DNA from 2 places in the Streptomyces sp. NPDC050732 genome. Region 1 is predicted to be linked to the other one. Evidence: riboswitches for the same ligand, from Rfam matches in the RefSeq annotation. Region 1 holds a riboswitch; the other holds the start of a gene.
The links. Region 1 has a riboswitch for cobalamin ahead of AB0H82_RS28790 (ABC transporter substrate-binding protein). Riboswitches for the same ligand answer to the same signal wherever they lie in the genome.
Positions count from the first base shown of each region.

Region 2: linked by a shared signal. The riboswitch ahead of cobN (cobaltochelatase subunit CobN) and the one ahead of AB0H82_RS28790 (ABC transporter substrate-binding protein) in region 1 are both predicted to bind cobalamin.

Region 1 is NZ_JBFAHP010000036.1:73,950-78,888, forward strand. Features, by position in the region: gene AB0H82_RS28775 (metallophosphoesterase) at 1-259, opposite strand, end outside; gene AB0H82_RS28780 (ABC transporter ATP-binding protein) at 380-1,198, opposite strand; gene AB0H82_RS28785 (iron chelate uptake ABC transporter family permease subunit) at 1,195-2,202, opposite strand; gene AB0H82_RS28790 (ABC transporter substrate-binding protein) at 2,253-3,257, opposite strand; cobalamin riboswitch at 3,383-3,568, opposite strand; gene AB0H82_RS28795 (VOC family protein) at 3,566-4,021, opposite strand; gene AB0H82_RS28800 (helix-turn-helix domain-containing protein) at 4,018-4,887, opposite strand.
Region 2 is NZ_JBFAHP010000013.1:2,164-7,102, reverse strand. Features, by position in the region: gene cobN (cobaltochelatase subunit CobN) at 1-3,229, opposite strand, end outside; cobalamin riboswitch at 3,263-3,401, opposite strand; gene AB0H82_RS13965 (cobalamin biosynthesis protein CobG) at 3,507-4,784, shown strand; gene AB0H82_RS13960 (precorrin-8X methylmutase) at 4,796-4,939, shown strand, end outside.

The DNA.
Region 1 (4,939 bases):
GGCAGGCCAGCAGCGGGTGCCGGGATGTCAGCAGTTTGCGGGCCGTCTCGTACTCGGACGGGGTCGCGTGGTCGGCGATGTCGCCGGTGGCGATGATGGCGTCCAGGTCGTAGGGGAGGGTGTTCAGGTACTCCATGACGGCCCGGGTGCGCTCGACGCTGCGTCCGCCGTCCTCTGTCCCGGTGTCGATGTGGGTGTCGCTCAGGTGCGCGATCACCGATATCGGTGACGTCGTCGGCACGGCCGGTGTCTCTGGCATCGCTGCGGGCCTTCCTTCTCGCGGATCCTCAAGGGCCAGTTGGCGCCCTTCGGTGAACCTAGGAGCGCCGACAGACCCGTGTTAAGGGCCAGTCATACGCCTCTGGCCCGGTCCCACCGCTCACCCCCGCAGAAACCGCACCGAAGGCCGCCCGCCCTTCGACCCGCTGCCCGGACCGTCGTCCTCCCCCGGCGTCACCACCGCCCGCACCCCGTAGACCTCGGCGATCAGCTCCTCGGTGATCACCTCGGCCGGGGTGCCCGCCGCGTACGCCGTGCCGTCCTTGAGGACCAGCAGGTGGTCGCAGAACATGGCCGCCAGGTTGAGGTCGTGCAGCGCGATGACGCTGGTGACGGGGAGCTCCGCCACCAGGGACAGCAGGTCCAACTGGTGCTGGATGTCCAGGTGGTTGGTGGGCTCGTCGAGGAGGAGTTCGCGGGGTTCCTGGGCCAGCGCGCGGGCGATCTGGACGCGTTGGCGCTCGCCGCCGGAGAGCGTGTGCCAGGCCTGGCCCGCGCGCTCGGCGAGCCCGGCCCGCGCGAGGGCCTCGCGCACGGCCCGCTCGTCGTGGGCCGTGGGGGCCGACCACGCGCGGCGGTGCGGGATGCGGCCCAGGCGTACGACGTCCCGTACGGTCAACTCGACCTGGGTCGACGCGTGTTGCTCGACCACGGCGATCCGGCGCGCCACCTCGCGGCGGCCCGTGTCGGGCAGCGGGCGGCCGTCCAGGGTGACCACTCCGGAGGCCGGGGCGAGGACGCCCGCGAGGATGCGCAGGAGCGTGGACTTGCCGGATCCGTTGGGGCCGAGGAGCCCCACCATGGCGCCGTCGGGCGGCGCGAGGCTGACGCCGTCGACGACGAGCCGCCCGCCCGCCTCCCGGGAGACGCGGTCGGCGCGCAGGCCCGGGGCGTCGGGGAGGAGTACGTCGTACGTCATGACGCCCTCCGCGTCCGGTACAGCACGGCCACGAACGCCGGTACGCCGATGAGCGAGGTCACCACGCCGACCGGGACCTCCTGGGGCTGCAGGGCCGTGCGGGCCAGCGTGTCCACCCAGACCAGGAAGACCGCGCCGGCGAGCGCGGTGACCGGGAGGAGCCGGGCGTGGCCGGAGCCGACGACCGCGCGGGCCGCGTGCGGCAGGACGAGGCCGACGAAGCCGATGGCGCCCGCCGAGCTGACCAGGGCCGCGGTCAGGAGAGCGGTCGTGCAGAGCAGGACGAGCCGGGTGCGGGCCACCCGGACGCCCAGCGCCGCCGCGGCCTCCGGGCCGAACGCGAAGGCGTCGAGCGTACGGGCGTGGCCGAGGCAGACGACCAGCGCCACCACGAGCACCGCGCCGCACAGCCAGACGTCCGTCCAGCCGATCCCGCTCAGCGAGCCGAGGAGCCAGAAGAGGATGCCGCGGGTGGTCTCCGCGTCGCCCGCCGTGAGGACGACGAACGACGTGAGCGCGGAGAACAGCTGCATGGCCGCCACGCCGGACAGCACGACCCGGTCCGTCGTGTCGCCCAGCGTGTGGCTCAGGAGCAGGACCAGCGCGAAGGAGCAGAGCGCGCCCGCGAAGGCGCCCGCCGAGACGGACACCGCTCCCCCGCCGACGCCGAGGACGACGACCGCGACCGCTCCCGTGGACGCCCCGGACGACACCCCGAGCACGAACGGGTCGGCGAGGGGGTTGCGGAGCAGCGACTGCATGACCGCCCCGCAGACCGCGAGGCCCGCGCCGCAGACCGCGGCGAGCAGGGTGCGCGGCATCCGCAGGTTCCAGACGATGCCGTCCCTGATCGGGGTGAGCGGGCTCTCGCCCCAGCCGAGGTGTGCGGCGACGGTCGCCCACACGTCCGGCACGGAGATGTCCGCGGGGCCGATGGTGACGGCCAGGGAGACGGACAGGACGAGCGCGGCGGCTCCGGCCAGCCACAGGAGGCCGTGCCGCACACCCTTCCAGACGGGAGTGGGCGCTGGGGCGAGTACGGGTGCCGCCTCCGTCACTTGACGAGTCCGAATTTCCGCAGGCCCGCCGCGACCTGTTCGATGCCGTCGACCGTGCGGATCGTGGGGTTCATGGCCTGGCCGCTGAGGAGGACGTACCGCTTCTTCTTCACGGCGGTGAGGTTCTTGGTCGCCGGGTTGGACTCCAGGAACTTGATCTTCGCCGCCGCGCTCTCGGCCGACTGCGACTTGCGCGTGAGGTCGCCGATGACGAGGACGTCGGGGTCGCGGTCGGCGACGGTCTCCCAGTTGATCTGGGGCCATTCCTCGCGGGTGTCGTCGAAGACGTTCTTCGCGCCGAGCTCCCGGGTGATGATGCCGGGCGCGCCGCAGCAGCCCGCCATGTAGGGGGCGTCGGAGTTGGCGAACCAGTACAGGAGCGTCACGTCGGAGGCGGCCGCCCCGTCGATGTCCTTCGTGGCCTTCGCGACCCGGCCCTTCAGGTCCGCGACCAGCTTCTCGCCGCGCTTCTCGACGTGGAAGACCTTCGCCAAGTCGCGCACCTCTCCGTAGACGGTGTCCATGGTGAGGGTCTTGACGCGCTTGCCGTCGCCGGCGCCGTTGTTGTCCTTGCCCGCGCAGTCGGTGGGCGAGACGTAGACGGGGACGCCGAGCTCGGTGAACTTCGCACGGTCCGCGACGCCGCCCTTGCCGACCGTGTAGAGGAAGGAGGCACTGACGAAGTCCGGCTCCTTGGAGAGGACCTTCTCCAGCGCCGGGTAGCGGTCGGCGAGCCGCTCCACCTTCGCGTTGTCCTTCTCCAGGTTCTTCAGGACCGGGTCGGTCCACGTACCGGTGCCGACCATGCGGTCGGCGAGGCCGAGGGAGAGGAGGATCTCCGTGGAACCCTGGTCGAGGGAGACGGCCCGCCGGGGCGGCGCGTCGACCTTCGCCTCCTTGCCGCAGGAGGCGACGGTCACCGGATAGCCGTCGGCGCTCCCGCCCGCCGACTTCTCCGACCTCCCCGAGGAGCCGTCGCCGCACGCGGTGAGCGTGAGCATTCCGGCACAGAGCAGAGCGGATATACGGGCCGTACGGCATATACGGGCTGTCGAGGACACGTGATCCCTTGGGTCTCGCGGCTCATACGCGGAGCCTGGCCTGCGTCACGACCTCCGTCGCCCGGTGTGCGAGCGGAGGCGCCAGCAGGTCTTCGGACTCGGGATCGACCGGGCGGGGCGCCTTCCCGGGCGTCCTGGAACGCCCAGTGGCCGTGGCCCCGCCCGTCCCCCTCACCGCTGCGCGTCAGTTCCGGATTCGCACCGGATTCCCTGGCCCAGGTGTGGGTTTGACTGGCTTGCGCAAGTTATCACGCGTCCTTGCGGGACCCGTCCGGGCCTTGGGCCGGTGCGGGCCTCGGCTCGCCGCGGTAGGTGCCGAAGGACCAGCGGTTGCCCTCGGGGTCCTCGATGGCGAACTCGCGGCTGCCGTACGGCTTGTCCTCGATCTCACGGGTGATCTTGACGCCGGCCTCGGTGAGGCGGGCGTACAGGGCGTCCACGTGGTCGGTGACCACGTACGCGCCCGAAGTGCCCGGCTTTCCGCAGGCCGCGGCCGCCGACTCGGGGTCGTACGAGCCGAGCATGATGCCGCCGCCCTCGGGCCAGTCGAGCTGGGCGTGGGCGACGCGGCCGCCGTCCTCGTAGACGGCAGTGCGCAGGAAGCCGACGGTGCCGACGAGGAAGTCGATCAGGGCGGGGGCGTCCTGGGCCTGCAGGGCCGGCCAGACGGCGGGGGCGAGCTTGGTGTCAGGTGTGGTGTTCATGTCTCCCACTCTTCGCCGCCGCCGTGCGACCCGGCTTGGATATTCCGGCACTCTTCGGCCAGCCAGCGGGTGGGGCTCGCCTCCGTGTACTGCTGGAAGTCGCGTACGAGGTGGGAGTGGTCGTAGTAGCCGGTGTCGGCGGCGACCCGGGCGAGGTCCGGCGGCCCGCCCGCTGCGACGGCGCGCACCACGGCGGCCTTGGCGTGCTGGAAACGCATCAGGCGGGCGGCCTGTTTGGGGCTGAGACCCGTCTCGGCGCGGAACAGCGCGGTCAGCCGGCGCTCGCTGAGCGCCACGTGCCGGGACAGGCCGCCGAGGGTGCCCGCGCCCCGGTGCCGGGCCAGCCACGCCCAGGCCTCGGCGACCTCCGGGCGTACCGATCCGGCGGCGCGGTCGTCGGCCGCGCGCCGCCGCAGATAGCCGGAGAGCAGGGCGAAGCGGTCCTCCCACCGGTCCAGCTCGCACAGGCGCTCGCGGAGGTCCGCGGCCCGGTCGCCGAGGACGTCGGTGCCGCCGACGACGAGCTGCCCGGCCAGCGCGGCGGCGGGCAGACCGAGGAGCGGGCGGGCCGCGAGGGGGTGCACGGCGAGCTGGATGCCCGCCTCGTGCTCGGGCTGTACGACGTACGCGGGGCTCTGGTGCAGGCCGCCCAGGACGATGTCGGTGCGCGCCGCGTCCGGTCCCGTGGCCTGGCCGGGGGTGCCGCCGGTGGCGATGGGCCCGTCCAGCGAGAAGATCAAGGTCAGATACGGGGACGGGAGGCCCCGGTGCAGGGCGGGCCGCTGTCCCGCGGTGCGGTAGCCGACCGCGGAGACGACCATGCCGTCGAGCCGCGGGACGGTCCGGACGAACTCACGGGAGCCCATGCGTTCCAGTATGCGGGGCGGGGCCCGGACGGGTCGCGCGGTCCCTCACCGC
Region 2 (4,939 bases), on a different contig from region 1:
GGACCGTCTCGGGGCGCGTCGAGTCGCCGATGTACGCCTCCGGGGCCGTGCCCCGCAGCGCGCGCACGGTCGCGACCATGCCGCCGTGGTACTGGAAGTAGTCGTCCGAGTCCGCGATGTCGTGCTCGCGGGTGTCGGTGTTCTTCGCGGCCACGGCGATGCGCTTGTACGCGGTCTCCATCTCGGCGCGCGCCGGGCGGCCTTCGAGCCCGCGGCCGTAGGCGTAACCGCCCCACACCGTGTAGACCTCGGCGAGGTCCGCGTCGGTGCGCCAGTCGCGGGAGTCGATGAGCTGGAGCAGACCCGCGCCGTACGTGCCAGGACGCGAGCCGAAGATGCGGGTGGTGGCCCGGCGCTCGTCGCCGTGCTCGGCCAGGTCGGCCTGGGCGTGCGCCCGTACGTAGTTCTGGTCGGCGGGCTCGTCGAGCGAGGCGGCGAGCCGCACCGCGTCGTCGAGCAGGCCGATCGTGTGCGGGAACGCGTCGCGGAAGAAGCCCGAGATGCGCAGCGTCACGTCGATGCGGGGGCGGCCGAGCTCCTCGTACGGGATGGCCTCCAGGCCCGTGACGCGGCGCGACGCGTCGTCCCAGACCGGGCGGACGCCGAGCAGCGCCATGGCCTCGGCGACGTCGTCGCCCGCCGTGCGCATCGCGCTCGTGCCCCACAGGGAGAGGCCGACGGAGGTGGGGTACTCGCCGTTGTCCGTCCTGTACCGCTCGATGAGGGAGTCGGCCAGGGCCTGGCCCGTCTCCCACGCGAGGCGGGACGGGACGGCCTTCGGGTCGACCGAGTAGAAGTTGCGGCCGGTCGGCAGGACGTTGACCAGGCCGCGCAGCGGGGAGCCCGAGGGGCCCGCGGGGACGAAGCCGCCGTTCAGGGCGTGCACGGAGTGGTCGAGCTCGGCGGTGGTGGCCGCGAGGCGCGGGACCACCTCGCGGGCCGCGAACTCCAGGACGGCGGCGACCTGCTCACCCTGGTCGCGGGGGACGGCGGCGAGGTCCCAGTCCGCGTCGTCCATCGCCTGGACCAGCGCGCGGGCCTTGTCCTCGGCCGCGTCGGCGGTGGTGCGCGTCGCCGCGGACTCGTCGAGACCGAGGGCCTCGCGCAGACCGGGCAGGGCGGTCGTGCCGCCCCAGATCTGGCGGGCCCGCAGGATCGCGAGGACGAGGTTGACGCGGGCGGCGCCCGCCGGGGCGGTACCGAGCACGTGCAGACCGTCACGGATCTGCATGTCCTTGATCTCGCAGAGCCAGCCGTCGACGTGCAGCAGGAAGTCGTCGAAGCCGTCGTCGTCCGGACGGTCCTCAAGACCCAGGTCGTGGTCGAGCTTCGCGGCCTGGATGAGCGTCCAGATCTGCGCGCGGATCGCCGGCAGCTTCGCCGGGTCCATCGAGCTGATCTGCGCGTACTCGTCGAGGAGCTGTTCCAGGCGCGCGATGTCGCCGTAGGAGTCGGCGCGGTCCATCGGCGGGACCAGGTGGTCGATGAGCGTGGCGTGCACGCGGCGCTTGGCCTGCGTGCCCTCGCCCGGGTCGTTGACCAGGAAGGGGTAGATCAGCGGCAGGTCGCCGAGCGCGGCGTCCGGGCCGCAGGCGGCGGAGAGGCCCGCGTTCTTGCCGGGCAGCCACTCCAGGTTGCCGTGCTTGCCGAGGTGGATCATCGCGTCGGCGCCGAAGCCGCCGTCCGCCGCGGACGCCGCGATCCAGCGGTACGCCGCCAGGTAGTGGTGCGAAGGCGGCAGGTCCGGGTCGTGGTAGATCGCGATGGGGTTCTCGCCGAAGCCGCGCGGCGGCTGGATGAGGATGAGGAGGTTCCCGCGGCGCAGCGCGGCGAGCACGATGTCGCCCTCCGGGTCACCGCCGTTGCCCACGCGCGAGCGGTCCAGGAACATCTCGCCGGGCGGCGGCCCCCAGTGCTGCTCGACGGAGTCGCGCAGCTCCTGCGGGAGCGTCGCGTACCACCGCTTGTAGTCGGCGGCCGGGATGCGCACCGGGTTGGCGGCGAGCTGCTCCTCGGTGAGCCACTCCTGGTCGTGGCCGCCCGCGTCGATGAGCGCGCGGATCAGCTCATCGCCGTCACCGGAGACGAGACCCGGGATCTCGGCCTCGGGCCCGAAGTCGTAGCCCTCGGCGATGAGCCTGCGAAGCAGCGCGACGGCGGACGCGGGGGTGTCCAGACCCACCGCGTTGCCGATGCGGGAGTGCTTGGTGGGGTACGCGGAGAGGACCAGCGCGAGGCGCTTGTCGGCGGCCGGGATGTGCTTCAGACGCGCGTGCCGTACGGCGATGCCGGCGACCCGGGCCGCCCGCTCGGCGTCGGCCACGTACGCGGGAAGCCCGTCCTCGTCGATCTCCTTGAAGGAGAAGGGAACCGTGATGAGGCGCCCGTCGAACTCCGGCACCGCGATCTGGCTCGCGGCGTCCAGCGGCGAGACGCCCTCGTCGTTCTCCTCCCACGCCGAGCGCGACCCGGTCAGGCAGAGCGCCTGGAGGATCGGCACGTCGAGGCCGGTCAGCGCGCCCGCGTCCCACGACTCGTCGTCGCCGCCGGCCGAGGCCTCGGCGGGCTTGGTGCCGCCCGCCGCGAGGACGGTCGTCACGATGGCGTCGGCGGCGCGCAGCTCGTCGATCAGCTCGGGCTCCGGGGCGCGCAGCGACGCCACGTACAGCGGCATCGGGCGGGCGCCCGCGTCCTCGATCGCACCGCACAGCGCGTCCACGAAGGCGGTGTTGCCGCTCATGTGGTGGGCGCGGTAGTAGAGCACCGCGACGGTCGGGCCCTCGACACCGGCGCGGGCGGTGCGCTCCAGCGGGCCCCAGGAGGGGGCGGCGGCGGGCGGCTCGAAGCCGTGGCCGGTGAGCAGCACGGTGTCGGAGAGGAAGCGGGCCAGCTGCTCCAGGTTGGCGGGGCCGCCGTGCGCCAGATAGGCGTGCGCCTCGGCGGCGATGCCGATCGGCACGGTCGACGAGGCCATCAGCTGGGCGTCGGGTGCCTGTTCACCGGTGAGCACGACGACCGGGAGGCCGGTGGCGATGAGCTGGTCCAGGCCGTCCTGCCAGGCGCGGACGCCGCCGAGGAGGCGTACGACGACGAGGTCGACGCCGTCGAGCAGGGCGGGCAGCCCGTCGAGGTCGAGGCGGGACGGGTTGGCGAACCGGTAGTCGACCGGGCCTCCCGCCGCACGGGCGCTGAGCAGGTCGGTGTCGGAGGTCGACAACAGCAGAAGCATGCGGGCGCAGGCCTTCCTCGGGGTGTCCGCGCCCCGGGTGGTCGTATGGACGGCAGGAGTTCCTGGCTCACCCCACGCGGGTGGGGCTCACAGTGGCGGGACCGCGCCGGATTCGCACCGGGCTTCCTCCCTCGGGTCCTGGTGGACCCACGCCGTCGCTGGCGTCGACGGACTTGGTAGCCCGCCGCCTGCATAGTAAGTCCTGGCCGCCGCCGATGGGGCGGCCACCTGCCAGGACGGTCCGTCTCGGGAGGCGACCGGCCGGATCCGCGTGGGTATGCTCGCCGCCATGCCGCCCACCCGAGCACCATCCCCAGACCAGGGCGAATCCCTCATACGCGACCGGGGCGACGCCTGCCCCGGAGCCCTCCGACTGCACCTCGCGGACGACGGGCGCCTCGCCCGACTCCGGCTGCCCGGCGGCCTTTTGACGGGCCGTCAGGCCGAGGTGCTCGGGGTCGCGGCGGAGCGTCTCGCGGACGGGAACCTCAGCGTCACCTCGCGCGGCAACATCGAGCTGCGCGGCCTCGGCGACGCGTGCGGCGACGCACTCTCCCGGCTGCTCGCGGAGGCCGGCCTGCTGCCCTCCGAGCGGCACGAGCGGGTGCGGAACGTGGTGGCGTCCCCGCTCGCAGGAACCGACGGACTCGGCCACGCCGACGTGCAGTTGTGGGCCCGTGACCTGGACCGGCTCCTGTGCGCCGAAGAGTGGACGACAGCGCTCTCCGGCCGCTTCCTGTTCGCCCTCGACGACGGCCGCGGGGACGTGGCCGGGCCCGGCGGCGATGTGACCTTGGTCGCAGAATCGGGCGGGACCGCGGTCGTACGCCTCGGGGGGCACGCCCTCCGGGTCGCCGGGGCCGACGTCCCGCGCGCCGCGCTCGCCGCCGCCGGGGCCTTCCTCGACGCCGCGCGCGAGGCGGGCAACGGCGCCTGGCGCGTGCGCGAACTGCCCCCCGGGCAGGCCGTGGACCTGGCCGGCGCGCTGGCCCGGGCCGACGTCGCCGCCACGCCCGCCGACGTCCCGCGGCCGCCGGTCACCGCGCCACCCGCCCCGGGCGTCGTCGGCCGCGCGGTGGTGGTCCACGCGCCCCTCGGCCGCGTGAGCGCCGCCCAGTGGCGGGCCCTCCTCCCGCTCCCCGCCGACGAGCTGCGGGTCACGCCCTGGCGCGGCTTCGTGCTCCCCGGCTTCGCCGACGGCGCCGCCGCCCGCGCACGGCTGGCCGCGCTGGCCGACGCCGGATACGTCACCGCGCCCGACTCGCCCTGGCTGGGCGTCGGCGCCTGCACCGGCCGCCCGGGCTGCGCCAAGTCCCTCGCCGACGTCCGCGCCGACGCCGTGCCGGGCACCGGCGGACTCCCCGTCCACTGGTCCGGCTGCGAGCGGCGCTGCGGGCACCCGCACGGCGACTGGGTCGACGTCCTCGCCACCGGGGACGACCGCTACGAGGTGACGGTGCGCACCGGCGGCTCGACCGTGCCCGTAACGGGCGGCACCTTGACCGAGACGGTCACCACGGCACGTAACACCATGAAAACGACGGCCACGAGATGAGCGAGAGCACAGTGTTCGACTACGAGAAGGACGGCGCGGCGATCTACCGCGAGTCCTTTGCCACCATCCGCGCGGAGGCGGACCTCCACGGCCTGCCCGCCGACGTCAGCCAGGTCGCGGTCCGGATGATCCACGCCTGCGGGATGGTCGATCTC